Regions from separate parts of the Streptomyces sp. NPDC002566 genome, predicted to be linked through region 1. Evidence: riboswitches for the same ligand, from Rfam matches in the RefSeq annotation. Region 1 holds a riboswitch; each other region holds the start of a gene.
What was found. A riboswitch is a leader RNA that binds a small molecule or an ion and turns the genes downstream of it on or off. The one in region 1 is predicted to bind cyclic di-AMP.
Positions count from the first base shown of each region.

Region 2: linked by a shared signal. The riboswitch ahead of ACFYXA_RS19950 (NlpC/P60 family protein) and the one ahead of ACFYXA_RS24195 (M23 family metallopeptidase) in region 1 are both predicted to bind cyclic di-AMP.
Region 3: linked by a shared signal. The riboswitch ahead of ACFYXA_RS03750 (peptidoglycan DD-metalloendopeptidase family protein) and the one ahead of ACFYXA_RS24195 (M23 family metallopeptidase) in region 1 are both predicted to bind cyclic di-AMP.
Region 4: linked by a shared signal. The riboswitch ahead of ACFYXA_RS20820 (transglycosylase SLT domain-containing protein) and the one ahead of ACFYXA_RS24195 (M23 family metallopeptidase) in region 1 are both predicted to bind cyclic di-AMP.

Region 1 covers NZ_JBIARD010000006.1:16,601-24,406, forward strand. Annotated here, with positions in the region: gene trmB (tRNA (guanosine(46)-N7)-methyltransferase TrmB) at 1-115, shown strand, start outside; gene ACFYXA_RS24185 (PrsW family intramembrane metalloprotease) at 167-1,828, shown strand; gene ACFYXA_RS24190 (aldo/keto reductase) at 1,898-2,842, opposite strand; gene ACFYXA_RS24195 (M23 family metallopeptidase) at 2,918-3,964, opposite strand; cyclic di-AMP (ydaO/yuaA leader) riboswitch at 3,972-4,130, opposite strand; tRNA gene ACFYXA_RS24200 (tRNA-Met) at 4,483-4,556, opposite strand; gene ACFYXA_RS24205 (dihydrofolate reductase family protein) at 4,656-5,789, opposite strand; gene ACFYXA_RS24210 (MarR family transcriptional regulator) at 5,840-6,361, shown strand; gene ribA (GTP cyclohydrolase II) at 6,565-7,200, shown strand; gene ACFYXA_RS24220 (ASCH domain-containing protein) at 7,220-7,618, opposite strand; gene ACFYXA_RS24225 (FtsX-like permease family protein) at 7,764-7,806, opposite strand, start outside.
Region 2 covers NZ_JBIARD010000004.1:619,152-626,957, reverse strand. Annotated here, with positions in the region: gene ACFYXA_RS19960 (C40 family peptidase) at 1-110, opposite strand, end outside; gene ACFYXA_RS19955 (hypothetical protein) at 612-965, shown strand; gene ACFYXA_RS19950 (NlpC/P60 family protein) at 1,028-2,221, opposite strand; cyclic di-AMP (ydaO/yuaA leader) riboswitch at 2,230-2,375, opposite strand; gene pcrA (DNA helicase PcrA) at 2,673-5,162, shown strand; gene ACFYXA_RS19940 (M23 family metallopeptidase) at 5,236-6,744, opposite strand; gene ACFYXA_RS19935 (triacylglycerol lipase) at 7,014-7,806, opposite strand, start outside.
Region 3 covers NZ_JBIARD010000001.1:869,733-877,538, forward strand. Annotated here, with positions in the region: gene ACFYXA_RS03730 (XRE family transcriptional regulator) at 1-503, shown strand, start outside; gene ACFYXA_RS03735 (DUF6126 family protein) at 500-619, shown strand; gene ACFYXA_RS03740 (tyrosine-protein phosphatase) at 653-1,450, opposite strand; gene ACFYXA_RS03745 (alpha-galactosidase) at 2,170-4,263, shown strand; cyclic di-AMP (ydaO/yuaA leader) riboswitch at 4,570-4,728, shown strand; gene ACFYXA_RS03750 (peptidoglycan DD-metalloendopeptidase family protein) at 4,733-5,746, shown strand; gene ACFYXA_RS03755 (DUF6250 domain-containing protein) at 5,922-6,644, shown strand; gene ACFYXA_RS03760 (SGNH/GDSL hydrolase family protein) at 6,771-7,556, shown strand; gene ACFYXA_RS03765 (TetR/AcrR family transcriptional regulator) at 7,650-7,806, opposite strand, start outside.
Region 4 covers NZ_JBIARD010000004.1:792,898-800,703, reverse strand. Annotated here, with positions in the region: gene ACFYXA_RS20835 (glycosyltransferase) at 1-59, opposite strand, end outside; gene ACFYXA_RS20830 (GNAT family N-acetyltransferase) at 108-1,196, opposite strand; gene ACFYXA_RS20825 (HAD family hydrolase) at 1,372-2,196, shown strand; gene ACFYXA_RS20820 (transglycosylase SLT domain-containing protein) at 2,313-2,783, opposite strand; cyclic di-AMP (ydaO/yuaA leader) riboswitch at 2,787-2,930, opposite strand; gene ACFYXA_RS20815 (polyprenyl synthetase family protein) at 3,572-4,582, shown strand; gene ACFYXA_RS20810 (outer membrane lipoprotein carrier protein LolA) at 4,942-6,204, shown strand; gene ACFYXA_RS20805 (ABC transporter ATP-binding protein) at 6,293-7,294, shown strand; gene ACFYXA_RS20800 (ABC transporter permease) at 7,281-7,806, shown strand, end outside.

The DNA of each region.
Region 1 (7,806 bases):
ACGTCCCGCCTTCCGTCCGCTCACCCGTTTCGAGGGACAGGGGCTGGACAAGGGTCATGTGGTGAACGATCTGCTCTTCCGCCGCGTACAGCACGGGGAGCGCGGGGATCACTGACCGGCCGAAATCCCCTACACCGCCGTCCTCTCGCTCGTTAGGGTCGATGCCGTGGCCATCAGTCCGCCGTTTCCGCCGTACCCGCCGGACCCCGGCACAGCAGCCGAGGGCAGTGGGCTCCGGCACGCGCACTGGTGGCAGCACAAGTGGGTCCGCTACGGCGCCCTGATCACCCTGCTCGCGCTGTCCGGACTGGTCATCCTGGCCCTCGTCCGCGAACAGACCGGCACGCAGGGCTTCCTCGTGGGCCTGGGGCTCGCGATCCTGCCCGTACCGCTGCTCATAGCCGCGTTCCGCTGGCTGGACCGGGTCGAGCCCGGCCCCTGGCGGAACCTGATCTTCGCGTTCGCGTGGGGGGCGTGCGCGGCGGCGCTGATAGCGATCGTCGCCAACAGTTTCGCGACGAGGTGGATCGCGACCTCGACCGCCGACCCCTCCAGCGCGGACACCCTCGGCGCGACGGTGATAGCCCCGGTCGTGGAGGAGTCCGCGAAGGCGGCGGCCGTGCTCCTCGTCTTCCTGTTCCGCAGACGGGACTTCACCGGGCTCGTGGACGGCGTGGTGATCGCCGGCGTCACCGCGACCGGCTTCGCGTTCACCGAGAACATCCTCTACCTGGGCACCGCGTTCGGCACCGACCAGCTCAGCGGCGACAGCGGCATCGCCTCCGTGACCGCGGCGACCTTCTTCGTACGCGTCATCATGTCGCCGTTCGCGCATCCCCTGTTCACCGTCCTGACCGGCATCGGCTTCGGCATCGCGGCGCTGTCCGGGGAAGGGCGGCGGGTGCGCAGGGTCCTCCTCCCGCTGGGCGGGTTGCTGCTCGCGATGGGCATGCACGCCCTCTGGAACGGCTCGTCGGTCCTCGGCGCGTGGGGCTTCTTCGCGGTGTACGGGGCGTTCATGGTGCCCGCGTTCGGCGTGCTGACCTGGCTGGTGGTGTGGACGCGGCAGCGCGAGCTGGGCACGGTCCGCGAGGAGCTGCCCGCGTACGCGGCGGCCGGCTGGATCACGCCGGCGGAGCCGTACGCGCTCGGTTCGATGCGGGCGCGCCTGCTGGCCCGCAAGTACGCCCGGCAGCACCTCGGCAAGCCCGCCGGGCGGACGGTCGCACAGTACGAGGCCTACGCGACGTCGCTGGCATTCCTGCGGCACCGGGGGCGGCTCGGCCGGGCCGGCGCCGACTTCGTCTCCCGGGAACGGGAGCTGCTGAACGAGCTGTGGCGACGCAAGGACGTGGCCCGGCCCGCGCTGGAGCACGCGGCCCGTATGACGGCCCCTCCGGTACCGGTGACCGTGCCGCCCTGGCCGGTCCACGGGATGTACGGGCACCCGGTGCCGGGACCGTACCCGCACCCCGGACCCGTACGACCCGGGCCGTACGGGGGCTACGGGTCGCCCGCGGGTTACGGGGCAGCCGGCGGATCCGGGTCGTACGGGTCTCACGGGGCGCCCGGCGGCCCCGGGACGCACGGAGCACCCGGCGCCTACGGGTCGTACGGGGGCCAACACCCGCACGCCGCCGGCCCCGCGGGACAGCACGGGTACGCCGGACAGCCCGGTCACATGGGACAGCCCGCACCCGTGGGCGGGCCCGGATACGCCGGACCCCCCGCGCCTGCCCCTCCGGGGCACCCCGCGCCCTCAGGACACGCGGGCTCCCCAGGACACACGGGGCTTCCGACCCACCCGGGCCACACTCCCTACGGGTGAGCCCCGAGGAACGGCACCCGCCTCAGACGGGGTGACGCTCCGCCACGGCTCACGCCATTCCGGCACCGCTCACGCAGAAGCCTCCGTCAGCCGCGCGACCTCCGCCTCCGTCAGTTTCAGTCCGCCCACCGCGAGCAGTGCCGGCAGCTGGTCCACCGTCCGCGCGGAGGCGATCGGCGCGGCCACCGTCGGCTGGGCGGCGAGCCAGGCCAGGGCCACCGTGGCGACCTCGGCGTCGTGCGCCCGGGCGATCTCGTCCAGAGCGACCAGGACCCGCCGGCCCCGCTCGGTCTCGAGGTGCTTGGCGGCGCCCTCGGCCCGCGCGCTGTCGACCGTCGCGCCGGGCCGGTACTTGCCGGTGAGGAAGCCGGAGGCGAGCGAGAAGTAGGGGACGGCGGCGAGACCGGCCTCGGCGGCGGTCTCCTGCAGCGCGCCCTCGTAGGTGTCGCGGGAGACCAGGTTGTAGTGGGGCTGGAGGGCCACGTACCGGGCGAGTCCCTCGCGGTCGGAGAACTCAAGGGAGGCGCGCAGTCGCTCGGGCGAGATGTTGGAGGCGGCGATGTGCCGCACCTTGCCCGCTTTCACCAGCTCGTCGAGCGCGCCGACGATCTCCTCGACGGGGACCTCGGGCTTGTCGAAGTGGGTGTAGTAGAGGTCGATGTGGTCGGTGCCGAGGCGGCGGAGGGAGGCGTCGGCGGCGGCCTTGATGTTGGCGGCGGTCAGCCCCTGGTAGTCGGGGTGCTGGCTGACCTTCGTCGCGACGACGACGTCGTCGCGGTTGCCGCGCGCACGGAGCCACTTGCCGATGAGCGTCTCGGACTCACCGCCGCTGTTGCCCTCGACCCAGGCGGAGTAGGAGTCGGCGGTGTCGAGGAAGTTGCCGCCTGCGGCCGTGTAGGCGTCCAGGACGGCGAAGGTGGCCGCCTCGTCGGCGGTCCAGCCGAAGACGTTGCCCCCGAGGGCCAGCGGGAAGACCTCGAGGTCGGAGGAACCTAGCTTGCGCAGAGAAGTCATGCCTCACTTCAACGCGAAGGCCGGAGGTGCGCATTCCGCACCTCCGGCCAAGAGTTCGCAAACGTCAGGACAACCTCAGGGGTTGAGTCCCTTGTCCCGCAGCCAGGCCGCCGGGTCGATGCCGGAGCTGCCGCCGCCGGGGTGCACCTCGAGGTGGAGGTGGGCGCCGGTGACGTTGCCGGTGGCGCCGACGCGGCCGATGACCTCGCCGGTGGTGACCTTCTGGCCGACGCTGACGCTGATGGAGGACTGGTGGGCGAACCAGATCTCGGTGCCGTCGTCCAGGGTCAGCTCGGTCTTGTACCCGTACGACCCGTCCCAGCCGGCCGAGGTGATCGTGCCGCTGTGCACGGCCTTGATCAGGGTGCCGGTGGGGGCGGCGAAGTCGAGCCCGGTGTGGTGCCCGGAGGACCAGTAGGCGCCGGCCTCGCCGAACGTCGAGGTGAGGGTGTACGAGGAGGTCGGCAGCGTGTACTGGCCGGCGAGCTTGGCCAGGCGTGCGGCCTCGGCCTTCTCCGCGGCTTCCTCGGCGGCCTTCTGCTTCGCGGCGGCGGCCTTGGCCTCCGCCTCCTCCTTGGCCTTCGCGGCGGCGTCAGCCTGGGCCTTGACGGCGGCCGCCTTGGCGGCCTCGGCCGCCTTGGCCTCGATCTGGGTCTGCTGCGACTCGGCCTGCGCCATGATCCGGCTGCGGAGCACCTCGCCGGCGTCGGCGGTGCTCTCGGCGACGGTCTGGTCCGCGGTCGCGGTGGCCACCGGCTCGGCGGTGACGCTGCCGAAGGCGGCGAGGGCCGGTGCGCTCTCCTGGGGGGTGTCATCGTCGGAGATGAGGGAACCCACGGAGGGGAGGTCCGGCATGGAGATGGAGACCGGCGGCTTGCCGGTGTTGGCGCTGGCCATGCCGGCGCCGCCGACTGCGGCTATGACGCCGACGCCGAGAACCGTGGAGCTACGGGCGAGTCCGCCGCGCTGCTTGGCGACACGATGCCGGCCGCGAACCGGGCGAACGGACTCCGCGGTGGGGTTCCATTCCTCCCAGGGGCCCTCGTCGGTGCGGTAGCTGCCATAGCCGAACGTCTGGCTGGGCACGGAGGGGGCTTCTGCGGCAGGCCGGTTGGACGCCACGCGGGCGTACTCCTTTCCTTCCGTCGCCTACCGGGTTAGCTGACGGGTTCGGAGCGGGAAGGTCTCCTACGCGCGTAAACCGGCCGTTGTCATACGGCGGCTTCGCGTGATTCACCCCATGGTGGTGGTTCCCCGGTTCCCTTGCGGGATTCGGCGCGTGCGCACGGAGCCGACTCTTGTGTCGGCTGGGACGACCGCGCTGCGTTATCGAACGTTAATAGACGCAGGGGCATGTTTCCAAGCCGTTCTTCTTGATCAACAACATTTCTGGCCTGGACGTTCTCCCCATGAGCGGTGAAAAACGGGCGAGTTGACCGCCCCTCCACCCCTACGGGTCACTCCTGAACCGGACACCACAAGTGACGGGCGCCCGGACGCCATGCGCAGGGCGCTCATGCGGTCACACTATGTGACGGCGATCAAGGGAGTCATCCCTCCCGGGCGGTACACGGGGTAGCCCTCCGGAGGGAGACGCACCGAGGGCCGGAACCCAATGGGTTCCGGCCCTCGGCCTTCAGTAGCGGGGACAGGATTTGAACCTGCGACCTCTGGGTTATGAGCCCAGCGAGCTACCGAGCTGCTCCACCCCGCGTCGGTATGACACCAGTGTAGACCATGCGCGGGACCCCGAATGACCACCGCCCGGATCAGGGGCGCTCAGGGCCCGGGCGGGCCGGAAACCGGGGCGCGCTCAGGGTGCCGTCAGGTGGCTGTTGGGAACTCTGGCACGCTCCTCGTACTCGGGCAGCACCAGCACTTCCACTCCCGCGGAAGCCAGCAGCCCGCTGCCGTCGGCCTCGCGGACGAAGGTGTCCGGCTCCCGCCAGGCCGTCGCCACACGGCGGACGCCCGCGTCCAGGATCAGACGGGCGCAGGGGGCCGGCCGGGAGGAGCGCTGCGCGCAGGGCTCCAGGCTGCTGTACACGGTCGCCGTCGCCAGCCGGGGGTCCGCGGGGTCGATCTTCGCGAGGGCCGCCTCCTCCGCGTGGACGACCGGGTCGCCGGCCTCCCGCGAGTGACCGCGCGCCAGCTCCGTCCCGTCGGCGGCCACCACCACCGCGCCCACGCTGAACGCGGTCCGCGACGGCGGGCAGGCGGCCGCCAGCTCACAGGCGAGGGCCAGCCAGTGCCGGTCGGCGGCGACGGGCAGCGGTCCGGTGCCGGGCGCGGTGGGCTCGTAGCGGGTGAGGACGACGTCCTCGATGCGCCGCGTCTCGACCAGCCGCAGCCGTCCGCCCTGGTAGCCGCCGGGCCCGAAGAGCCGGGGCGCGCCCGCGTCGCCCACGAAGAGGGGAGCCAGGACGAGCTGGATCTCGTCGGCGAGGCCCTGCTGGAGGAGCTGGGTGTGGATCGTCCCGCCGCCCTCGACCATGAGGCGCCGCACGCCCCGGACGTCATGCAGGTGTTCGAGGAGCCGGCGCCAGTCCAGGGCGGGGCCGAGCGGGACGACGTCGGCGGCGATGCCGAGCGAGCGGGCGCGCCCGGCTCCCTCGTCGGTGGTGTAGACGACCTTCTCGCCGCCCGTGCGCCAGAAGTTCGCCGCCGGGTCCAGCTCGCCGGAGCCGCTGACCGTGACCTTGAGCGGGTACTCAGGGCGGCCCGAAGCGACCCGGGCAGCCCTGCGGTCCGGGGAGTTGACCAGGAGCCGGGGGTTGTCCGCGCGGATGGTGCCGGCGCCGACCAGGATGGCGTCCACCGAGGCGCGCACCTCGTCGACCCGGTCGAAGTCGGCGGGACTGGAGAGCAGCAGGCGATCGGGGCCGGTGTCGTCCAGGTAGCCGTCGAGGGAGACGGCGGCGGACAGCAGGACGTACGGGTACGGCATCGCGCGACCTCTCCCTTGGTTCAAGTTTGAAGCAAACTTACACTGGTGGCATGACGACCCGCTGGCTCACCCCCGAGGAGCAGCGCGCCTGGCGCGCTTACGTCGCCGGCTACCTCCTCCTGGAGGACGCCATCGACCGGCAGCTCCAGCAGGAGGCCGGCATGCCCCATCTCTACTACTCCATCCTCGCGAACCTCTCCGAGTCGCCGGAACGCCGGCTGCGGATGACGGACCTCGCCGAACGGCTGAAGATCACCCGCAGCCGGCTGACGTACGCGGTCACCCGGCTGGAGAAGGACGGGCTGCTGCGGCGCGAGGACTGCCGCTGGGACAGGCGGGGAAGCGTCGCGGTCCTGACCGACGAGGGCATGACGGTCCTGGAGAACACGGCGCCCGGCCATGTCGACACGGTCCGGGCCTTCCTGTTCGACCGGCTCACGCCGGAGCAGGTGGGGCAACTGGAGGAGATCTTCACGCAGGTCACGCGGGGACTCCAGGGCGACGGCGAGGAGGGCGCGCCGGAGGACCTCCCGTGGCGCCGCCGGTCGTCGCCGTGCTCCGGGAACGAGTGAGACCGGCCGGGACCGCGTGAGACCGACCGGGACCGAGTGAGGCCGACCGGGCACGAGTGACGCCGGCCGCTCGCACCCGTGCCCCGCATGGCCCACGTCACAACCGGTCCCGGTTGCTTCAAAGTTAAAGCATGGGATAGCGTCAGGCTCGGTCGATCTGCTTCAAATCTGAAGCATCCGTTTCCCGGACCGGGAGGACCCGCATGCCCGACACCCCTGCCGCCACCCCGCGAGCCCGAGTCCGGGTGCCGCTGCGCTTCGGTGACGGATACTCCGTCGACGCCGAACTGGTCACCTTCCACGGCCTGGCCGACGGCCAGGAGCACGTCGCCGTGGTCCTCGGCGACCCCGGCCCCGTCCCCCTGGTCCGGCTGCACTCCGAGTGCCTGACCGGCGACGTCTTCGGCTCCGCACGCTGCGACTGCGGCCCCCAGCTGCGCGAGGCGGTCGAACGCATCGCCGACCGCGGCGGCGTGCTGCTCTACCTGCGCCAGGAAGGCCGCGGCATCGGCCTCTACAACAAGCTCGACGCGTACGCCCTCCAGGACCAGGGCCTGGACACCTACGAGGCGAACGCCGCGCTCGGCCTGCCGGAGGACGACCGCGACTACACGGCCGCCGCCCAGATGCTGCGCGCCTTGGGCATCTCCGGGCTCGACCTGCTCTCCAACAACCCTGACAAGGCAGGCCAGTTGCGGGCGCTGGGGATCGACGTCCTGGACCGGGTGCCGACGGGCGTCTTCACCACCGAGCACAACGTCCGCTACCTGCGGGCGAAGGTCCTCCAGACCCAGCACACCCTGCCACTGGCGAGCCTCACTGGACTCAGCGTCGGCTGAACCCCGTAGTACTGCGGGACTACACCGTCTCCACGACCCGGAACGCCAGGCACACCACGGGCGTGTCCTCCTCCACCGGCGCGCCCTCGGAGTCCCAGAATCGGCGGTGTCCCGCCCGCCACTCCTCCAGGTCGGCGTCGCCTTCCCCCTCGGCCGCCGCGTGCGCCCAGGTCACCTCGGCGAAGACGGTCCGCTCGACGCCGGTGACCTCGACGGTCGCGACACGCACACCGTCGACGTCGACCAGCGCGAGGCGCTCACCGACGTACTCCAGCCCCTCGGTCTCCTCCACGTACTCCGCGAGCAGCCCGGTCGTGGCCCTCTTCGACCCGTCGAGCACAAGGGAGTTGAGCCGCGCCCGCATCTCGTCCGGGCTGCCGAGCTCCAACGCCCGCATGCCGTCCACCCGTGGCCACATCGTCGTCTCCTCCACCCGTAGGGGTCCGGCTCAGCGGCCGGGCCTCGTCAGCGGACCCCACCTGCGCCGGCCGGCAGCCCACCGAACGCGACCACCGAAGCAGCATGATGGTCCCCACCCCGACGATCACACCACCGCATGACGCCTACACACCGTGCGCCCGCGCCACCAGATAGGGATCACGCCTC
Region 2 (7,806 bases), on a different contig from region 1:
GCCCCTTCGAAAGCCGTCGCGCCCGCCGCGCCGGCGAGGGCGAGGGTGGCCGCCGTTCGGACCGTATGGCCGCCGAGCGAGCGCTGTCTCGGCTTGCGGTGCGCTGCCACGTGGGACTGCACGTCCTTTCGTACGACCGCCTCGTCGGTACGGCCGTCGGGTGGGGCCGGGCGGGGCCCGTGCCCGCCGTGGGGAGCGGACGGACGTACGGCCGCGGGGAGCGGCTGACGCGTCCGGCGGCGGCCCGCTCAGGGAAGCGGACGCGCCGCCGGACTTTCGGCGGTGGTGGCCGACTGCCGTCCCTGGTCCGGACGGCGGTGGGGAGCCGGTCACCTGGGGGAGGACGCTAGGCCCGGTGATGTCGGGTCGGTAACGAGATGTGCGGAAGTGACACCAGTGGACTGAAGGGTGACCGGACATGATCGCCGGGCCGCTCCGAAGCCGTCGGTTCCGCGCACTTCACTGACCGATGCGGCGCTTTCGGGGCGGATTCCGACGGCGGGCTGCTATGCGGCGCATATATGCGACACGCGCCCGAGGGGCGGGCCGGGTGTGCGCGAGGGTGGGCCGGTGTCGGGCGGCGACCGCACCGCTGACTAGCATCCGGCTCCATGGACGTACTCATCCATCTCTTCGTCGGCCTGCACATCATCGGCATCGCCGCGCTCCTCGGCGGCTTCCTCACCCAGATGAAGGCGATGGGCCGGGGCACGGCCCGATTCGTCCCCGCGATGCTGCACGGCGCGGCGACGATGCTGGTCACCGGTGTCGTCCTGGTCGGCCTCAACCAGGCGGACGACCAGGCCGTCAACAACATCAAGATCGGTGTGAAGCTCGCCCTGCTGGTCGTGATCCTCGGTCTCGTCTATGTGAAGCGGGACGAGGAGAGCGTGGAGAAGCCCTTGTTCGGGCTGGTCGGCGCGCTGACCGTGGCCAACGTCTTCATCGCGGTCCTCTGGACCTGACGCGGCGCGCAGGGCAGGGCCCGGCACACCCGACCGGTGCCCCCGTGCCCCCGTGCCCCGGCTCAGGCCGGCCTGACCACGCTGTGGATCGCGGACTCCCCGTCGTAGAACACCGACTCCTCGCGCACGTACGTCCCGGGCTTGGGCGCGTGGATCATCATGCCGTTGCCGATGTAGAGGCCCACGTGGGTGACGTCGTCGTAGAAGAAGATCAGGTCGCCGGGCCGGGCGTCGGCCACGGAGACCGTCGTGCCGGCGTTGACCTGGTCGTAGGTGGTGCGCGGGAGGGAGACCCCGGCGGCCTTCCAGGCGGCCTTGGTGAACCCGGAGCAGTCGTAGGAATCGGGCCCCGTGGCGCCCCAGACGTACGGCGTGCCGATCTGAGCGCGGGCGTAGGCGAGCGCCTTCGCCGCCTTGGTGCCGTAGGAGGCGTCGGGGGCCGGGGACGAGGATGACGAAGAGGGCGACGAGGACGCGGACGGCGCGTCCGAGCCGGAGGAGCCGGCGCTCCTCTCCTGTTCCGCCGCCCGTTCCGCCGCCCGCTCGGCCGCTTGCTGCCGCGCCAGCTCCGCCGCCTTGCGCGCGGCCTCCTGCTGCTTGCGCTTCTCGATCTCGGCGAGCCGCGCCTTCTCCTGTGCCGTGAGCCTCGACAGCAGCACGCGCGCGTCGCTGAGCTTCTTCTGGACGGTGGCTTTGGCGGTCTTCAGGTCGTTCTGCGAGGCGGTGAACGTCTGAAGGCTCTGGGACGCCTCCTGCCGCTTCTTCATCGTCGCCGACTGCTCGGTGACGTAGGCGTCGACCGACTCCTTCTGGCGGCTGGTCAGCCGGTCCATCAGCTGCGTCCGGTCGAAGTAGTCCTGCGGGGTGTCCGCGAGCAGGAAGGTCGCGGTGTCCGGCGCGGAGGCGCCGGTGCGGTACTGGGCGGCGGCGAAGGAACCCAGCTCCTCGCGCGCCTCGTTGAGCTTCTCGGTGCGCCGGGCGACGTCGTCGAGGAGGCCGTCCACGCGCGTGCGTTGCCGGGCCGTCCTCTCCTTGGCGGCGTTGTACTTCTCGGTCGCCGACTCCGCCTGCCGGTAGAGGTCGCCGACCTTCTTCTCGACCTCCTCCAGACTCGGCTTGCCGTCGGCGGAGGGCGCGGCCTGGGCCGTCTGTGAGAGCAGCGCCACGGAGGCGAGGGCGGCGGTGGCGAGGGCGGGGGTGCGGATGCCCGCTGCGCGCGTGCCTTGGGAGCGTGGCTTGCGGTGCTGCGACGCCAAGGGAGGCGACTCCTTCCGTGCTCCGCCTACCGGGTCAGCTGTCGGGTTCGGGCGGGTGCTTCGGAAGGGTTGCCCTACGGCCGCGCCCTTGCGGGGCGGGCGGCCGATTCACCCCGAGTTCTCGGTGGGTCCCCGGCTCCGGCGGCCGCGAGGGCGTGCGCCGGACTCGGCGGAGGCCGCGCGGTCCGGCGGGGTTCGCCGGTGGGGGGCGTACGGCCTGCCGGGCACGGTAGCCAACTGCTGTGGCCCCTGTGAAGGTTGATGGGTGATATGCCCCGATACATTTCCGTGACTCTCGGTCAGGTCTTTGGCGTTCCGTGATCGATGCGGAGGGATCGATGTCCTTTTTCATGTTCTGGGTCGATTGATCCCGCATGTCCATGCCCGTCAGGTGGTGATGTTCCCGGGACGGCGGCGGGTTGTCGGTGCGGCACCCTAGACTCGGAGAGCGATGAGCAGCCTCTTTGACGACAGCTTCCTGGCGGACCTCCAGGCCCCGCGCGGCCACGAGGAGGAGCCCCCGCCTCCGCCCGAGGACGATCACACTCCGGAGTCGGTTCCGGACGATCTGTTCGGTGGGAAGTTCGACGTGCCCCCGGACCGGGACGCCCACTACCGCGACGGCGCCCCCCGTCCGGTCATCGACGCCGCCGCGCTCCTGGAGGGGCTCAACGACAACCAGCGCGCCGCCGTCGTCCACGCCGGTTCGCCGCTGCTCATCGTCGCCGGCGCGGGCTCGGGCAAGACGCGTGTGCTGACCCACCGCATCGCCCACCTCCTCGCCGAGCGGGATGTCCACCCCGGGCAGATCCTTGCGATCACCTTCACCAACAAGGCCGCGGGCGAGATGAAGGAGCGCGTCGAGCAGCTCGTCGGCCCGCGCGCGAACGCGATGTGGGTGATGACGTTCCACAGCGCGTGCGTGCGCATCCTGCGCCGCGAGAGCAAGAGGCTCGGCTTCACCTCGTCGTTCTCGATCTACGACGCCGCCGACTCCAAGCGTCTGATGGCCCTGGTCTGCCGCGACCTGGACCTCGACCCCAAGCGCTACCCGCCGAAGTCCTTCAGCGCCAAGGTCAGCAACCTGAAGAACGAGCTGGTCGACGAGGAGGACTTCGCCGCCCAGGCCGCCGACGGCTTCGAGAAGACGCTCGCCCAGGCCTACGCGATGTACCAGTCGCGGCTGCGCGAGGCGAACGCCCTCGACTTCGACGACCTGATCATGACGACGGTGAATCTGCTGCGCGCGTTCCCCGACGTCGCCGAGCACTACCGCCGCCGCTTCCGGCACGTCCTGGTCGACGAGTACCAGGACACCAACCACGCCCAGTACGCCCTGGTCCGCGAGTTGGTCGGCACCTCCGAGCACCCTGTCGACGTGCCGCCGAGCACGTACGACGTGCCGCCGGCGGAGCTGTGCGTCGTGGGCGACGCCGACCAGTCGATCTACGCCTTCCGTGGCGCGACCATCCGCAACATCCTCCAGTTCGAGGAGGACTACCCGGACGCGACGACGATCCTGCTGGAGCAGAACTACCGCTCCACCCAGACGATCCTGTCCGCCGCCAACGCGGTCATCGAGCGCAACGAGTCCCGCCGCCCCAAGAACCTGTGGACCAACGCGGGCGAGGGCGCGCGCATCACCGGCTACGTCGCCGACACCGAGCACGACGAGGCGCAGTTCGTCGCCGACGAGATAGACCGCCTCACGGACGCGGGCGACGCGAAGGCCAAGGACGTCGCCGTCTTCTACCGCACCAACGCGCAGTCCCGTGTCTTCGAAGAGGTCTTCATCCGCGTCGGCCTGCCCTACAAGGTCGTCGGCGGCGTCCGCTTCTACGAGCGCAAGGAGGTCCGGGACGTCCTGGCCTACCTGCGGGTCCTCGCCAACCCGGAGGACTCGGTGCCGCTGCGCCGCATCCTCAACGTGCCCAAGCGCGGCATCGGCGAGCGCGCCGAGGCCATGGTCGACGCACTGTCCCAGCGCGAGAAGATCAGTTTCCCGCAGGCCCTGAAGCGCGTCGACGAGGCCTACGGGATGGCCGCGCGGTCGACCAACGCCGTGAAGCGGTTCAACGTGCTGATGGACGAACTGCGCACCATCGTCGAGTCGGGCGCGGGGCCGGCCACCGTGCTGGAGGCGGTCCTCGAGCGCACCGGCTACCTGGCCGAGTTGCAGGCCTCCACCGACCCGCAGGACGAGACCCGCATCGAGAACCTCCAGGAACTCGCGGCCGTGGCCCTGGAGTTCGAGCAGGAGTCGGGGGAGAGCGAGACGCCCGCCTCGCTCGCCGACTTCCTGGAGCGGGTCGCGCTCGTCGCCGACTCCGACCAGATCCCCGACGAGGACGAGGACGGCTCGGGCGTCATCACACTGATGACCCTGCACACCGCCAAGGGCCTGGAGTTCCCGGTCGTCTTCCTCACCGGCATGGAGGACGGCGTCTTCCCGCACATGCGCGCCCTCGGCCAGACCAAGGAACTGGAGGAGGAGCGCCGCCTCGCCTACGTCGGCATCACGCGCGCGCGTGAGCGGCTGTACCTCACGCGGTCCGCGATGCGCAGCGCCTGGGGGCAGCCCTCGTACAACCCGCCCTCCCGGTTCCTGGAGGAGATCCCGGCCACGCACGTCGACTGGAAGCGCACCGGCGCGACCTCGCCTCTGTCCTCCGGAGGCCCGGCGTCCTCGGTGGCGGCCTCGCTGTCGTCGTCCCGCTCCCGCTCCTCGGCGGCCGGCGCGTCCGGCTTCGCCACGCGGCGCACGGCGGAGAAGCCGGTCGTCTCCCTGGCCGTCGGCGACCGCGTCACCCACGACCAGTTCGGGCTCGGCACGGTCGTCGCCGTGAAGGGCACAGGCGCGAACGCCGAGGCCACGATCGACTTCGGCGACGTCAAGCCCAAGCGGCTGCTGCTGCGGTACGCGCCGGTGGAGAAGCTCTGACATGACGGAAAGCCCCCGCCGCGACGGAGTCCGTCACGGCGGGGGCTCACCGAAAGGTGGTGCCGACAGGCGCCTACGTCGGGTCCAGACCGTGGCTGCGCAGCCACGGAAGCGGGTCGACCGAGCTGCCTCCGCCCGGCCGCACCTCGAAGTGCAGGTGGGGTCCGGTCGAGTTGCCGGAGTTCCCGGAGTACGCGATCGGCTCGCCGGCCTTCACCTTGGTGCCGGAGGAGACGCGGTAGCTGGAGAGGTGGCAGTACCAGGTCTCCGTGCCGTCCTTCGCCGTCAGGATCAGCATGTTGCCGTAGGCGACGTTGTACTGCGTGCGCACGGTTCCGTCGGTCGCGGCCATCACGGTCGTGCCGTAGGAGACCGGGAAGTCGATGCCGGTGTGCTGGGACATCCAGTTGATGCCGGACTGGCCGTACAGGGCGCTGAGCCCGTGCGCGGCGACCGGAAGGGCGTACTTGGGGCGCAGCCGCTCCTTGCGGGCCGCCTCCGCGATCGCCTTCTTGCGGTCGGCCTCCTGCTGCGCCTTGAGGTCGATGCGCTCCTGGGTGCGGCTGACCCGGTCGCCGAAGTCGTCGGCCTCGGCGCTCAGCGTCTGGAGCTGGGCGTCCAGCTTGTTGTTGGCGGCGGACGGCTTCACCGGCTGCGCCTCGGCGGCGGACGCCGTGGTCTCCGTGTCGTCACCGCCGGTCAGCGTGCCGACGGAGGCGGCGGCGATGCCGGCGACGCCCATCACACAGGCCGAGGGCACGGCCACGGTGAGGAGCGCGGAGCGCTTCACGGGCGAGCGGCGGCGGGAGCGGTTGGCGGCGCGGGCGGCGACCCGGGAGACGGGGGCCGGAGCGGTCTCCTCCTGGTCGTCGAGGAGCGGGGCGTCGGGGACGGCGGCCAGCTCGCCGGTGGCGGCGGGGTCGCCGTCGTCGTAGGCGAGAGCGTCGTCGTACGCGCCGTTCTCGTCGTACGCGCCCTGCTCGTCGTAGTCGTGTGCGCCCGGCTCGTCGTAGGCGACGGCTTCGAAGGCGGCGGTGGCCTGCTGGTGCTCGTACTCCTCGGCACCTGTGGCGGGGACGCCGCCGTCGGCGTTCCACTGCGTGGCGTCGTAGGCGCCGGTGTCGAAGGCCTGCGTGCCCCATTCCCACTGCTGGGTCTGGTCGGCCGGGCCGCTCGCTCCGTCGGGCTGCTGCCAGGCGCTCGCGTCCCACTGGCCGCTGGTGTCGGGGGCCGGGGACTGCTGCGGGATGGCGGACAGCTGCTGGTCCGTGGACCAGGCGGAGGTGTCGTAGGCGCCCGTGTCGTAGGCGGCGTGGTGCTGGGCCGCGTACGGGTCGTAGTTCAGGGTGTGGTGGCTGCCTGTCGCCCAGTGCGTGGCGTCGTACGCGCCGGTCGCGGAGCCGTCGTCCGGCAGGACGCCGTAGAGGGGGTCGGCCGCGTAGTGGGAGGACTGGGCGTCCTGGTCGACGGTGCCGGCGTCGAAGCCCTGATACGGGGTGAAGCCGTCGTACGGAGCCTCCTGGGTGCCGTAGGACGCGTAATGCGCGGAGTCGGCGTCGGAAGCCGGAGCCGGGGTGGTCATGGTCCCCGACGGATGACGGTCGTTCACCAACTTCTCTCTCGCCTCGACAACAGGGGCTGCCAGAGCAGTGCGGCGACTGTACCCGGCGGTATGCGGGCGCGACAATCTTCCGCAGGTTTCGTGCCCGAGTGAAAGGGGCATTCGGCCCTGTTTCGGGGGAGGGCGGGCGCGGGTTTGGCCCTATGTTCGAGAACTGTTCGATGTTGTACGACCGTCAGGGCGGTCGCAGGGAGGTGCCAGGGCGGTCCCAGGGCGGTCTGATTCGGTCGTCAGGCGACCGTCAGGCCGTCCGTGTGCGGGGCTGCCGCCGCTGCGGCCGCACGGTCGAGGTCGAGGGCCTGCCGTATCCCGGTCGCCACGGCCGGATGGACGGGCAGCGCGAGATGGCCGATGCCGCTCACCTGGACGTTCTGCGCGCGCAGGTCGGGGTGGTCGAGACGGGCGCTCTCCAGCGGGACCATCAGGTGGTCCAGGTCGCTCCAGAAGCTGACGAAGTTCGTCCGGCACCCGGGGGCGGGGCGGGACAGCTCCTCCATGACCTCGGACTCGGGGCGCATCTGGCGCACTATGGGGTGCGCGTTCGCCAGCGGCGCCACCCTTGTGCCGGCGTGCGGGGTGCCGAGCGTGACCAGAGTGCGCACCCGGCTGTCGCCGCCGAGGCACTGCACGTAGTAGCGGGCGATCAGACCGCCCAGGCTGTGCCCCACGACGTCCACACGGCTGCTGCCCGTGCGCTCGCAGATCTCCTCGATGTGCCGCCCCAGCAGCTCGGCAGCCGTACGGATGTCGCAGGTCAGCGGGGAGTAGTTGAGGGACTCCACGCGATGCCTGCCGTGCTGGGCGAGGCTGCGGCGCAACAGCACGAACACCGAACGGTTGTCGATGAAGCCGTGCAGCAGGACGACAGGGGGCGCGGCCTGGGTCGGCAGCCGGGCCGGATCGCTCGCGTCGTCCGCGGTGGGCAGCGGCGGGACGACCTGTCCGCGGCGCTCCTGGACGATGCCCGAGGGGTACAGCAGGAGGTGCCCGGCGAGGATCGCGAGCTCCAAGGCCGTCGCCTTG
Region 3 (7,806 bases), on a different contig from region 1:
CCGGGCTCTCGCCCGCCCATCTCTCCCGCCTGGAGACCGGGCGGCGACAGCCCTCGCTGCCGATGCTGCTGGCACTCGCCCGTGTCTACGGTACGACGGTTTCCGACCTGCTGGGCGAGACGGCCGCCGACCGGGACGCCGTGGTGCGCGCCGGCGACATGGAACCGACCCGCGCGGGCGGCTGGACGTACTGGCAGGCCGGCGCGTCCGGTCGGGGCATGCAGGCCCTGCGCGTCCACGTCCCCCACGGCTCCCAGGGCGACATCGTGCGCGTCCACCCCGGGGAGGAGTGGCTGCACGTCCTGCGCGGCCGGCTGGTGCTCCGGCTCGGTGACGCCACCCACCGCCTCGGACCCGGTGACAGCGCCCACTTCGACTCGCTGACCCCGCACCGCATCGCGGCCGGCGACCCCGACGGGGTCGACCTGCTCTTCGTCCACACCCTGCTGCAGAGCCCGACGGCCGCCCTGTGCCTCGGCCCCACCCCTGGAGAGACGTCATGAGTGACATCGAGGAAAGGTTCCCGCGCGGACTCTGGATCCGCCTGATCATCTACATCGCCGTGGGGCACCTCCTCGCCGCGTTCATCTGGCTGCTGTTCGAGGTCGGGGCGAAGTAGCGGGGCCGCCCGGAGGGGCGGGGCGAGGGCCCCTCAGTCGAGGAGCCGCTCCCGGAGCCGCTCCCGGGTCTGCTCCGTGAGCCCGAGCCCCTGCTCCAGGTAGGCGTCGACGCCGCCCCAGGTCGTCTCGATGGTCTCCAGCGCCGCCGAGAGGTACTCCGCGCGGGCGTCGAACAGGGGGCCGAGCAGCTCCATGACCTCGGGGGAGTAGGCGTCCGCGGAGGTGCCGCTGCGGCGCACCTTGTAGCGGCGGTGCTTGGCGTTGGACTCCAGGTAGTCGGTGAGGATCGCGTCGCGCTCCACGCCCACTGCGAGCAGCGTCACCGCGACGGACAGTCCGGCGCGGTCCTTGCCTGCCGCGCAGTGCATCAGCACGGGGACGCTGTCCTCGGCCAGCGCGTGCAGCACCCGGGAGTGCTCGGCCGTGCGCTGCGTGATGATCGAGCGGTAGGAGGCGATCATCCGGCCGGCGGCCTTGCCGTCGCCGAGGATCTGGCGCAGCTGCTCGATGTCGCCGTCACGGACCATCTTCCAGAACTCCGCGCCGTCCGCCGGGTCCGAGAGCGGCAGGTTCACGTTGCGCACGCCCGGCAGCTCGACGTCCGGGCCCTCCAGCCTGAGGTCCGCCGCGTTGCGGAAGTCGAAGACGGTGTGCAGGCCGAGGGTGGCCAGGAACGCGGCGTCCTCGCCGGTCGCGTGCGCGAGGTGGCCGCTGCGGAACAGCACGCCGCGCCGCACCTTGCGGCCGTCGGCGGTCGGCAGACCGCCCACGTCGCGGAAGTTGCGCACCCCGGCCAGCTCGGGCTCGGTCGACGGGATCTGCTGCGTCACGGGGGCTCCCTCCCGGTCGGTCCCCGTCGGCGCGGCTCGGTGCCCGACGGAACTTCCTTGACGATACGACATCGATTCACACCCCCGGCAGCCGCTGACCCTGCGTCCACCGGGCCCACGTGAGCCCGGCTCACGCGCCGGGCGGGCCGGGTCCCGAGGCCGCCGCTCACGCGGGACCTGCCCGACCCCCTGCGAGGACCGGCTCACGCGCCGCCGACCCGGGCACGGAGGCCGGGCGTCCCGCCGGGTCTTCCTTGCCCCGCGCGACACCCGGCCCACGCGGCTCCTGCCAGGTGCGTGCGAGCCCGGCTCGCGCGCCGCGGGCCCCGGCCATGAGGCCGCTCACGAGCGCTCCCGCCTCCTACGAGGCAGGCCTCAGGGGCGCGGGGAACCGCGCGACGAGCCACAACGCACCCCGCACCCGGCGACGAATCCGCGCCTTCCACGGAGTGCTGCCGCTGCCGTCCCGGCGTCCGCCGAGCTCCCTACAAGGCCCAGCAGATCCGACGTCCCCTAGGTCCGCCCGAGGCCCGCTCAGCCGGCGTCCGCCCAGCCCCGTCCCAGCCCCGGCTCACTCGACATCCCCCGGTCCGCCCGAGGCCGACCCCCTCCGACGTCCCCCCCGTTCCGCGAAGCGCCCCCCTGACGTTTGCTCAGTGAACCTCGACGTCGGATGATGTCGGCGATTGATCGCACCTGTTCGAATCAGTGGGGGTTTGATGCCCGAGTCCGACGCCGACGGCCGTACCTGGCTCCTCTCCGGGCCCGCCAGCAGCTACGCCGTCCATGTCACCGAGACCGACGAGCTCGTGCACCTGCACTGGGGCCCCCGGATCGAGCTCGCCGACGCGCAGGCGCTCGCCGTGCGCCCGCTGCCGGACTACTGGGCCTTCGAGTCCCCCCTCGACGGCCGCGAGGAGTACCCCGTGGAGGGCGGGGCCCGCTTCGTGCGGCCCGCCCTGTCGGTGCGCACCACCGGACGGCGCGGCACCGAGTGGACCTTCGTCGGCCATGAGACGGACGCCGGCGAGGAGGGCGACGAGCTGCGGCTGCGCTTCCGCGACGGCCGACTGGCCGTCACCCTGCACTACCGGATGCGCGGCGACGTCGTGGAGCGCTGGACGACCCTTCGCCACGAGGGCGGACAGGGCGACGAGCCGCTGGAGCTGCTGCGCGCCGACTCCGCCGTCTGGACGCTCCCCGACCGCGACGGCTGGCGGCTGTCCCAGCTGCACGGCCGCTGGGCCGCGGAGTCCCGGCTCACCCGCGCGCCCCTCACCTACGGCGAGAAGGTCATCGGCAGCCGCCGCGGCCACACCAGCCACCAGCACCTGCCCTGGGTCGCCCTGGACGCCGACGCCACCGAGGAGCGCGGCGAGGTCTACGGCTGCGCCCTGGGCTGGTCCGGGTCCTGGCGGATCTCCGTCGCCCAACTGCCCGACGCGCGCGTGCAGATCACCGGCGGCGCCGGCCACGACGACTCGGGCCTGCTGCTGCTCGCTCCCGGCGAGGAGTTCACCACGCCCGTCTTCGCCGGCCTGTGGACCGACGAGGGCTTCGGGGGCGCCAGCCGCGCCTGGCACGCCTACCAGCGCGCCCACGTGATCCCCGACGCCGAGCGCGACCGGCCGGTGCTGTTCAACTCCTGGGAGGCCACCTACTTCGACATCTCCGAGGAGCAGCAGGCCACTCTCGCCCGCCGCGCCGCGGCCGTCGGCGTCGAGCTGTTCGTGGTCGACGACGGCTGGTTCGGCGCGCGCACCGGCGACCACGCGGGGCTCGGCGACTGGACGCCCAACCCGGACCGCTTCCCCAAGGGCCTGAAGCCGCTCGCCGAGTACGTGCACGCGCTCGGCATGCAGTTCGGCATCTGGGTCGAGCCCGAGATGGTCAACCCGGACAGCGACCTGTACCGGGCGCACCCCGACTGGGTGCAGTTCCAGCCGGGCCGCAAGCGGACGGAACTGCGCAACCAACTGGTCCTCAACCTCGCCCGCGAGGACGTCCGTGAGTACCTCTGGCAGCGGCTCGACACCCTGCTGTCCAGTGCGCCGATCGACTACGTCAAGTGGGACTTCAACCGCTGCTTCACCGACGCCGGCTGGCCGGACGACCCGTATCCGCAGCGGCTCTGGGTGGACCATGTGCGCGGCCTGTACGCCCTGTTGGACCGGTTGCGGGAGGCACACCCCGGTGTCGCCTTCGAGTCCTGCTCGGGCGGCGGCGGGCGGATCGACCTCGGGATCATGAGCCGTACCGACCAGGTGTGGACCTCCGACAACACCGACCCGCTGGACCGGCTCGCCATCCAGCACGGCTTCAGTCAGATCCATCCCGCGCGGGTGATGGCCGCCTGGGTCACCGACAGTCCCAACACCCAGCTCAACGGCCGCGTCAGCTCGCTGCGGTTCCGGTTCGTCAGCGCGATGGCGGGAGTGCTCGGCGTCGGCGGCGACCTGTCCGAGTGGACCGAGGAGGAACTCGCCGAGGCCCGGCGCTGGGTGGATCTCTACAAGGAGATCCGGCCCCTCGTCCAGCACGGCGACCTCCACCGGCTGCGCGCCCCCGAGGGCGGCCTGAGCGCGGTGCAGTACGTGCGCGGGGACGAGAGCGTCGTCCTCGCCTGGCTCCAGGCGCAGCGCTACGGTGAGCCGGCGCCGGCGGTGCGGTTGCGCGGCCTGGACCCGAAGGCGTCGTACGAATGCCTCGAAACGGGCGAAGTGCACCGAGGGGCGGTGCTGTTGCATCACGGGTTGCGCACGGGACTGCGTGGTGACCTCGATGCGACGGTTGTCCGTCTGCGTCGCATTTGAGCGCTCTACCCGCATTGGAGTTCTTCGTTCAACTCGGTCTGGAATAAGGGGCGCTGGAACGGTGCGGCGTGAGCAGCGTCATATTCGTGACCGTGCGTCATTAGCCATGTTCACGTAATTCGTGGAGTTTTCATGGGCGTTTCCCGCAGAATCCGTCACCTGGTGCACGGAGTGTGACGGGAGCGCGGCGCAGCGGATCACGACGCGGACGTCACCGGGGCACGTGTCGCTTGTCGCCGCGTGTCCGGGTCGCTTAGGTTTCACGCCAATCCGGACGGACGCCGAATCCTGCCGCCGACCGGAACCCGCAGACACTCACCCGTCCACGGCAGGAGCGGGGGACCCACAGGCACGACCGCCTGTTCCGGTCTCCGGAACAGGCTTGGGGTAAAGCCGCGCTCCGGCGCGGCCGGGCATCTCCAGCCCGCACCCGACAGCTCACCTCGCAGGCGCCGGAGAGGAACCCGCCATGCCCGCGAAGGGTAAGCACCGCCGTCCCAAGGCCCCGCGCTTCAGCCGTTCCATCGCCGCCGCCGGCACCGGCGGCGCGGCACTCGCCCTCCCGCTCATAGGCGCCGCCGGCGCCCACGCGGCTCCCGCCCAGTCGGCGGCCCAGTCCGTCTCCTCCGTCTCGGACAAGCCCGTGCAGACCGTCCCGGTCGCGCAGCGCTCCGCCGCGGCCGAGGCCCCGGCCGCGGCGAACACCACGACCTACACGGTCCGGTCCGGCGACTACCTCTCCCGGATCGCGGACGAGCAGCACGTGCGCGGCGGCTGGCAGAAGCTGTACGCCGACAACCGCGAGGCCGTCGGTGAGGACCCCTCGCTCATCCACCCCGGTCTGAAGCTGTCGATCGGCAAGCGGGCGGCGGCCGGTTCCGCGGGCGCCGCCGGTTCCGGTGACACGGCGTCGAAGAGCTCGCGCTCGGTGCACTCCTCGAAGTCGTCCGCCCCGAAGTCCTCCCACTCTTCGAAGTCTTCGCACTCCTCGCACTCCTCGAAGTCGTCGCACTCTTCGCGGTCCGCCACGAAGGCGTCGGCCGGCCAGACCACCCGCGGCGGCGGCAACGTCTCCGGCTTCCGCCTCCCCGTGTCCGACGCGTCCGTCGGCACCCCGTACCGGATGTCCGGCAGCATGTGGTCCAGCGGCTACCACACCGGCGTCGACTTCGTCGTCCCGACCGGCACCACCCTCAAGGCCGTCGGCGCGGGCACGGTCGTCTCCGCGGGCTGGGGCGGCGCGTACGGCAACCAGGTCGTCATCCGGCTCGCCGACGGCCACTACGCCCAGTACGCCCACCTCTCCGCGCTCTCCGTCTCGGCCGGCCAGAGCGTCTTCCCCGGCCAGCAGGTCGGCCTCTCCGGCTCGACCGGCAACGTGACCGGACCGCACCTGCACTTCGAGATCCGCACCACGCCGGACTACGGCTCCGACGTCGACCCGGTCGCCTACCTCCGCGCGCGCGGCGTCTCCGTCGGCTGACGGGCCCCCGTGGCCGCCACGAGTCCGTGATCGTCGTATTGCGGTCTCGTGGCAGGGCTCCCGGGGTGTCGACAGCGGTGGCGGGGCGAGGGCACAGTGAGCTCCGCCCGTCGGCGGGCAAGCGCTTTCCGCGCTGTCCGCCGTACTCCGCGCGTCACGAAGGAGCCGTTCCCCCATGACGACCTCGCGCAGAGCGTTCGGCGCCCTGGCCGCCGGCGCCGCCCTTGCCGCGATCGCCCCCGCGGCCACCGCGAACGCCGCCCCCGCAGGCGGCGCGCCCCGGTGCCGTCGGCTCGTCGCCCACGACGACTTCCGGCACGGCCTGTGCCGGTGGGCCGTGGAACTGGAGAACGGCGGCACGGTCACCGCCTCCCGGGGCACCCTCGAGGTGGACGTGCCCGCCGGCGCGACGATCTGGTACCGGGAGCGGCTCGAAGGACCGTACGTCCTCCAGTACACGGCGACCCCCGTCTCCGCCGGCGGGGCCAACGACCGCGTCTCCGACCTCAACAACTTCTGGAACGCCGTCGACGTCCGTTCCCCGGACGACCTCTTCGCCACGCCCAGGGGCGGCGCCCTCGCGGAGTACGACCACCTCACGACGTACTACGTCGGCTACGGCGCCAACTCCAACACCACGACCCGGATGCGCCGTTACGTCGGCCGGCCGGGGGAACGGCCGCTGCTGTACGACTACACCGAGCCGCTGCTCGTCGCGGGCGAGCCGAACCACGTCCGCATCGTGTCCGACGGCTCCACCGTCCAGTGGTGGAACAACGGGCGGCTCGTGTTCGACCACACCGACCCCGAGCCCTACACCGGCGGGCACTTCGCGTTCCGCACCACGTGGAGCCACTTCCGCATCGACGACTTCCGCGTGTGGTCCCTTATTCCTTGATTGGCAAATTCTTTAGGGGTGTCCTTTCTCACCGCCAGTCAACCCTTGCCTACGGTCGCGTAGGTCACATTCGACGGTGAATCATGCACTGCTGTGGCAGACGATTCGAAGAATGACAGCAGATCAGTGATCGGGTCGTACGTGGCGGTGGGGGACAGCTTCACCGAGGGCGTCGGCGACCCCGGGCCCGACGGGGCGTTCGTCGGCTGGGCCGACCGGTTCGCGGTACTGCTCGCGGACCGGCGCCCGGAGGGCGACTTCCGGTACGCGAACCTCGCGGTCCGCGGCAAGCTGCTCGACCAGATCATGGCCGACCAGTTGCCGAGGGCCGTCGAACTCGCGCCCGACCTCGTCTCCTTCTGCGCGGGCGGCAACGACATCCTCCGTCCCGGCACCGACCCCGACGAGGTCGCCGAGCGGTTCGAGCGGGCGATCGCCCGACTCACCGCGGTGTGCGGCACGGTCATGGTGACGACCGGGTTCGACACCCGAGGCGTCCCCGTCCTCAAACACCTGCGCGGCAAGATCGCCACCTACAACGGGCACGTCCGCGCCATCGCCGACCGCCACGGCTGTCCGGTGCTGGACCTGTGGTCGCTGAAGTCCGTGCAGGACCGGCGGGCCTGGGACCACGACCGGCTCCACCTCTCCCCGGAGGGGCACACGCGCGTGGCGCTGCGCGCCGGCCAGGTGCTCGGCCTGGAGGTCCCGGCCGACCCGGAGCAGCCCTGGCCGCCGCTGCCGCCCCGCGGCGCCCTCGACGTCCGCCGCGACGACGTGCACTGGGCGCGCGAGTACCTCGTGCCGTGGATCGGCCGCAGGCTGCGCGGGGAGTCCTCCGGGGACCACGTCACGGCCAAGGGCGCGTTGTCGCCGGACGACATCAAGGTGTGGATCCAGTCGGTGGCGTGAGAGGCCGTCCATCGGAGGGACCGCGTCGGCGCGAGCGGCCCCTCCGTGCGGCCGGCCGTGCGCGGGCGCGTCCACCCGGACGCTGCCTGCTGCTCAACTCCCTGTCGGCAGACCGAGTTCCCGGGTGAGCGTCTCCTCGACCCAGTCGTGGGCCTTCGCCCGGGACACCCCGCCCCGGTAGGACGTCAGCTGTACGGCGAGACCGTCGAGCAGGGCCGTCAGGCGCAGGGCGGTGCCGGCCGGGTCGGGG
Region 4 (7,806 bases), on a different contig from region 1:
ACCGGACCGATGTCCAGGAACCTTCGGATCTCCCGCTGGACACGTGGCGCACGCGACACGATGTGCTCCCCTCTCCCGAACCGCAGGCTCCTCCCCGTCAACCGCCCTCACCTCCCCCGGATCCGGCCCGCGCTCCTCAGCGCCCGGTTCGCCGCCGAGGCCAGCCTCGGCCGGCTGCGGACGAAGTGGTGGGCGCGGCGGGACGGCTCCCGGCTGAGCCAGTGCAGTGCGGCGCCCGCCCACGGCCGCGTCCACGCCCCCTCGTACACGGGCAGCTCGCCCGTTCTCAGCGAGTCCTTGTACTCGGCCGCGCCGCGCCCCAGATCCAGCAGGCCGATGCCTTCGGCGGCGGCCGCCTCCGCCATCCGCAGATGCAGCACCAGACCCGGCGAGTACTTCGCGAACGCCGGGTCGTAGGCGGGGAACCAGCAGGCCAGGACGGTCGTCGACCGCAGCCCGAAGTGGGCGGCGACGGGCCGCCCGCCGGCATAGAGGACGGACAGCGCGCCGGAGCAGTCAGGGGCGCGCGTCTCGGTCGCGAGCCGGTGCACGAGCCGGGTGATCCACTGCTGGGCGAACCGGTCCCGGCGCCCGGTGCGCCGGTACTGGGCGGACTTCCACGCCATGAGCGTGCGCAGCGCGGCGGGATCCCGCTCGTCGAACACGAACCGCAGCGGTCCGGCCTGCCGGCCGAGCCTGCGCTCCTTGGCGAGCGTCGTCCTCAGGAACTTCGGCGACTGTGCGCGCAGGACGGACTCGTAGGTCTCGTACCCCTTCTCCACGTCGATGACGTAGGAGGCGTACTCGGCCGCCGCGTACCGCGTGAACAGGCCCTGCTCCGCCTCCAGGTTGTCGAAGGCGAAGCTCGACAGGGAGCAGGCGCGCATCAGTTCGGCCGCGTCCAGCCGGAGCCCCGGGCTCAGTACGGCCCCCTGCGCGTCGCAGACGCCGTACGCGAGGGCCTGCCCCCGTCCCAGCGGGCCCCGCTCGTGGGGCAGGAAGCCGACCGGTTCGCGCCCCTCGTACACCACCGCCACACGCGTGCGCGGGCGCACGCGCCCCACTGCGTCGGCGAACTCGGGTTCCATGAAGGGGTTGCGTGGAGCGGTCGACGCCGCGCGCAGCGCGCGCCACCGCTCCCGTTCCCCCTCGCCGAGATCCTCCGGCTCCAGCACACGGATACGTCCACTGTTCAACCTGACCCCCCGATCAAGTCCCCCCGGACACTGTGGACGGTACCCCTCCAGACGGTGCGAGCGGTAGGTAGCGGACCATGTTGTTGCCAACCGGTGCAGAACCGCCCTTTCCCTCCCTGCGGAACGGTTGAATCGGCGGTGAGTTGAGGGTGTCCGGGATCCGTATTCTCTGGTCATGGCCGCACCTCACGCATATGCCGCGCGCTCCGCGTACACCCTCATCGCCACCGACCTGGACGGAACGCTGCTCCGCGACGACGACACGTTCTCCGACCGGTCGCTCGACGCGCTCGCACGGGTCGCGGCCGCCGGCGCCCGTCACCTCGTGGTGACCGGCCGCCCGGCACCACGGGTGCGGCCGCTGCTGAGGATCCTGCGGAGCAGGGGGCTCGCGGTGTGCGGACAGGGCGCGCAGGTGTACGACATCGCGGCGGACCGCCTGCTGTGGTCGGTCACCCTGGACCGGGAGCTGGCCGAGGTGGCCCTGGGCAAGATCGAGGCCGAGGTCGGCCAGGTGTACGCGGCGGTCGACCAGAACGGCGTCGACGGGCTGACCCTCATCGAGCCGGGCTACCGGATGCCGCACCCGACCCTGCCGGCCCTGCGGGTCGACTCGCGCGAGGACCTGTGGTGCGAGCCGATCAGCAAGGTGCTGCTGCGCCATCCCACCCTGTCCGACGACGAGTTGGCGGCGACGGCCCGCTCGGTGGTGGGTTCGCTCGCCACCGTCACCATGTCGGGGCCGGGCACGGTGGAACTCCAGCCGTCCGGCGTCACCAAGGCGACGGGACTCGCCCTGGCCGCCGAGCACCTCGGTCTGCGGCCTCAGGACACGCTCGCCTTCGGCGACATGCCCAACGACATCCCCATGTTCGACTGGGCGGCGCGCGGCGTGGCGATGGCGAACGCCCACCCCGAGCTCAAGGCGGTGGCCGACGAGGTGACGGCGTCGAACGAGGACGACGGCGTGGCCGTCGTCCTCGAACGACTCTTCCCCTAGACGCACGGACCCTGCGGGGCTACGGGTCCTACGGGGCTACGGGTCCTACGTGTCTACGGGTCCTACGTGTCTACGGAGCCCCGGGTACTGCGGGTCTCCGGGTCCTACGGGTACGTCTAGTACGCGCCGAAGACGTTGTCGATGGAGCCGTACCGGGCCGCCGCGTAGTTGCAGGCGGCGGTGATGTTGGCGACCGGGTCGTAGGGGTCGTACGCGGTGCCGGCGACGTGGTACGCGGCGAAGGTCGGGTCGATGACCTGGAGCAGCCCCTTGGACGGGGTGCCCTTCGCCGCGTTGGAGTCCCACAGGTTGATGGCGTTCGGGTTGCCCGAGGACTCGCGGATGATGTTGCGGTAGATGCCGTGGTAGGTGCCCGGGATCTTCTTCTCGGCCATGATGGCGAGCGACTGGCGGATCCACCCGTCCAGGTTGTTGGGGTAGCCGGCGAGCGTGGTCTCGGGGGCGGCGGTGGTGGCGGCCGAGGCGGTGCTCGCTCCGGCGACGGGGAGGGCGAGCGCGGCGACGCCGGCGCAGGCGACGGCGATGGCGCGGATGAAGCGGCGGCGGTGCTGAGCGGCAGCGGACATGGGGACGTTCCTCTCCGGCGCCTGCGGGGTGAGCTGTCGGGTTCGGGCGAGAGCTGCCCGGTCGGCGCCGTGGGGCACGGCGACACGACTTCACCCCGAGCCGGCCCGGCACGTGCGTGACGTACTCCGGTCCGGCGTTCTGCCTGAGTCCCCCGCTCCTGCCGTGCGCGAGTGGTTCGTCGATGGAAGTCGCCGGACGGCGGCAGGATGAGGCGTCTGTCCGGCTGGCCGGGAACGTATGCGAGAGCACATGTCCGAAACAAGTGTCGGAATCACGGAAAACCCCTATTGACCTTGGTCTGGTGTTTATGGGGCGCTTGATCCTTTGCATTCGGCAAGCGTCAACTCGCGTGACGCGGTGGGGGATCCAGGGGCTGGCGGATTCCCGCGCCTCCGGCGGTGAAGTGAGCCAACTCACCCGCGATGACAAGACCGACTAAATCGGACATCGGGTTCCAAGTCGCTTTTAAAAGGGCGTGAGCGGAATCCGATGGAATTAACGGAGCGGAATGTCTGATTTAGTGCCCAGGTTCCGATTTATTTGGCGGGCGTCGTGAGATTCGGCACATCGGGGGTCGTCGTCGGTCGGCGGGGTGGAGGGGAGTTTCCGGGGTACCGGCGCTTCGCGGGCCGGACGCGGCACCTCCCGGTCGGGCGACGTGGGGCCGGGGGACGTGGGGGCTTATCGGTGATCGAAACATGACCGGATACGCTGACTTGAGTGAGGTCGGCGACCTATCGACAAACCGTGTGAGCGCCAGCGGACACCAGCAGACAGGAGACCCCTCGTGACCGTCGTCGGGCCGTTTGGGCTGAGCGTGCGGGACCAGGCTCTGGAAGCCGATGTCCAGGCCGGATTGGCGGCTGTCGAGGAAGGCCTGTTCGAGGCCACCAAGAGTGCGGTCCCCTTCATCACCGAGGCCGCGCAGCATCTGGTGAAGGCGGGCGGGAAGCGGTTCCGGCCCCTGCTGGTGATGCTGTCGGCGCAGTTCGGGGACCGGCACGCGCCGGGCATCGTGCCGTCCGCCGTGGTCGTCGAGCTGACCCACCTGGCCACGCTGTACCACGACGACGTGATGGACGAGGCCGAGGTGCGGCGCGGGGTGTCCAGCGCGAACACGCGGTGGGGCAACTCGGTCGCGGTGCTCACCGGCGACTTCCTCTTCGCCCGCGCCTCCCACATCCTCGCCGACCTCGGGCCCGAGGCGGTCCGGGTGCAGGCGGAGGCGTTCGAACGGCTGGTCACCGGCCAGATCCTGGAGACGGCCGGTCCGACGGACGGCCGGGACCCGGTCGAGCACTACCTCGACGTGCTGGGCGGCAAGACCGGCTCCCTGGTCGCGGTGGCGTGCCGCTTCGGCGCGATGATGTCCGGCGCCGACGAGACGGTCGTCGACGTGCTCACCCAGTACGGGGAGCGGCTCGGGGTCGCCTTCCAGCTCGCGGACGACGTCCTGGACATCGCCTCGGACTCGCACGAGTCGGGCAAGACGCCCGGGACGGACCTGCGGGAGGGCATCCCCACGCTGCCGGTGCTGCGGCTGCGGGAGCGCGCGGAGCGGCTGTCGCTGCCGGAGGACATCGCGCTCTGCGAACTGCTCGACTCCGACCTCAGCGACGACGCGCGGCACGCGGAGGCGCTGGCCGCCCTCCGGGCCCACCCGGCGCTGGAGCAGGCCCGCGCGGACACCGTGCGGTACGCCAAGGAGGCGCGGGCCGCGCTGGCGCCGCTGCGGGAGTGCGAGGCGAAGCGGGCGCTGCTGGAGCTGTGCGACGCGGTGGTGCACCGGGCGGGGTGACGCCCCGCCACTCGAGGGCACGCGCCTCCACCCCCTGAGCGACCCCCCTGGGAATCCCTTCACCCCTGAGCGCCCCCCTGGGAATCCCTTCGCCCCTGAGCGGCCCCCTGGGAATCCCTTCACCCCGTCAGATCCCCCTCCGCCCCCTACGGGTACCCCCACCCGCTCAACCCCCGTGTCATACCGCAGGCGTACGCGTAGTTGCGCCCTCGGGTTGACGTATCGAGGCGGGTTGTTTGGTCATATGGAAACCACGGAAATCACCACCGCTCACCGATTCGGGTGAGAATGGCGGCTTGTGGTGGGGACCGTCGCACCCGAGATGACCAGCCGCCGCCGACGACGGAGGTAAGGCACACATGGCACCGTTCGCATCCGACGACCGCACGCACGCCGGGGAGGCCGACGACCTGCCCGTCGGACGACGCAAGGCCGTGCGGTACGTCGTCCCGGTCACCGTGGTGGGCGTCGCGGCGGCGACGATCGGGCTCGTCCCGGCGCTCGCCGACTCGGGCGACCCCGACCTGCCGAAGATCACCGCCCAGCAGCTCATCCAGAAGATCGCCGCCTCGGACGTCCAGCAGCTGTCCGGCACCGTGAAGATCACCACCGACCTCGGCCTGCCCGACCTGGGCGGACTGGAGAGCGGGCTGCTCTCGGGCGCCGCGGGCAAGAAGGGTGACGAGTCGTCCGCCGACCCGTCCGCCAAGCTCACCGAACTCGCCGCCGGCACGCACACCCTGAGGGTCGCCGCCGACGGCCCCGACCGGCAGAAGCTGTCGCTGCTGGAGAACGCCGCCGAGTACAGCGTCATCCACAACGGCAAGGACGTGTGGGGGTACGACAGCGCCTCCAACCAGGTCTACCACTCCACCGCCGAGGAGGGCCGCGACGGTCACGAGGCGGCTCCCGCCACGCCCAAGGACTTCGCCGACGAGGCCCTGAAGGCCGTCGACGACACCACCTCCGTGACCGTGGACGGCACCGTGCGGGTCGCCGGCCGGGACGCCTACAAGCTGCTCGTGAAGCCGAAGCAGTCCGGCTCGACCGTCGGCGCGATCAGCGTGGCCGTGGACGCGAAGACGGGGCTGCCGCTGAAGTTCACGCTCACCCCCGCCGCGGGCGGCGCCGCCGTCGTGGACGTCGGCTTCACCCAGGTGACGTTCGCCAAGCCCGCTCCCTCCACCTTCGACTTCACCCCGCCGAAGGGCGCGAAGGTCAGCGAGGGCGACGAGGACGGCCCGGCCGGACTCGAGGACAAGGCTCCCGGGCAGCCGGGCAAGGCCCCCGGGCACGAGGGCGGGAGGCCCGGCCTGCCGGGCAAGGCTCCCGAAGAGGGGCTCGGCCGGGACCTCGACGGCCTGAACGTCCTCGGCGAGGGCTGGACCTCGATCGCCACCTTCGACACCGGCGGCGAGGGCGTGCCCTCCGGCAAGACCCCGGAGGCGGGCGCCTTCGGCGGCTTCCTGGACTCCTTCGGCGACAAGGTCACCGGAAAGTTCGGCTCCGGCACCGTCTTCTCCACCCGGCTGATCAACGCCCTCGTCACGGACGACGGCAAGGTCTACGTCGGGGCCGTCACCAAGGACGCCCTCGTCAAGGCGGCGGACGCCGGACGGTGAGAAGCCGGCGGTGAGAAGCCGTGCGGTGAGCAGCCGGCCGTGAGAACGGCCTGAGTACGCTGACGTGAACCGACGATCGGGGGAGCCGATGGACGAGGTCGCGGACGGCACGGCGGCGCAGGCGACGCCCGCGACCGGTCGCCTACGAGCGGACGCCGCCGACGCAGTCATCAGCACCCGCGGCCTCACCAAGCGCTACCGCGGCGGCCAGCTCGCCGTGGACGGTCTCGATCTGACCGTCCCGGCGGGCAGCGTCTTCGGCTTCCTCGGGCCGAACGGTTCCGGCAAGACCACCACGATCCGCATGCTGATGGGCCTGATCGAGCCCACCTCCGGCACGGCGCGGGTGCTCGGGCGGCCCATGCCGCGCGCCTCCCGCGCCGTCCTGCCGCACGTCGGGGCCCTCATCGAGGGCCCCGCCCTCTACGGCCACCTGTCCGGCCGGGACAACCTGCTGCGCTACGACGCCGCCGACCCGACCGCCGACCCCCGCACCCGGCGCGACCGGGTCGCCGAGGCCCTGGAGCGGGTGGGGCTGACCGCGGCCGCCGGAAAGAAGGCCAAGGCGTACTCGCTCGGCATGAAGCAGCGGCTGGGCTTGGCAGCCGCTCTGCTCCAGCCCCGCCGGCTGCTCGTCCTGGACGAGCCGACCAACGGGCTCGACCCGCAGGGCATGCGCGAGATCCGGGTCCTCGTCCGGGAACTCGCCGCCGACGGCACCACCGTCTTCCTCTCCTCCCACCTCCTCGACGAGATCGAGCAGGTGTGCACGCACGCGGCCGTGATGGCCCGTGGACGCCTCCTCGTCCAGGGCCCGGTCGCGGACCTGGCGGCACGCGCGCGTGGGCGGCTCGTCGTCACCACCCCCGACCCGGCGGACGCGGCCCGGGTGCTGAAGGAACAGGGCGTCGGAGACGTCGTCGTCGCCGAGGACCGGGTCACGGGTGAGCCCGCGGAGCTCGAACCGGCCGATCTCAACGCCGCGTTGGTGAACGCGGGCGTCCGCGTCCGCGGCTTCGGCGTGGAACGCGCTTCCCTGGAGGACGCGTTCGTGGCACTCACGGGAGAGGGATTCGATGTCGCGGGCTGATCTCGCACCGGGCCCAGGGAGCGCGGTCGCCCGACCGACCCGTGCGCTGTGGACGTTCGGCCTCTTCCGCAGCGAGTTCGTCACCACCCTGCGCCGCTGGCGCACCCTCGCCCTGCTGGGCGTGCTGGCCGCGGTGCCGGTGCTCGTGGGCATCGCCGTGAAGATGGAGACCGGCGACGGCTCGGGAGGGGGCGGTGGGGGAGGCGGTGGCGGCGAAGGGCCGGCGTTCGTCGCGCAGATCACCAACAACGGACTGTTCCTGGTGTTCACGGCGCTGGCGGCGACGCTCCCCTTCTTCCTGCCGATGGCCGTCGGCGTCATCGCGGGCGACGCGATCGCCGGCGAGGCCAACGCGGGCACCCTGCGCTACCTCCTGGTCGCCCCCGCCGGCCGCACCCGCCTCCTCCTCGCCAAGTACGCCACCACCATGGCCTTCTGCCTGCTCGCCACCCTCGTCGTGGCCGTGTCGGCGCTCGCCGTCGGCACGCTGCTGTTCCCGCTCGGCGAGCTGA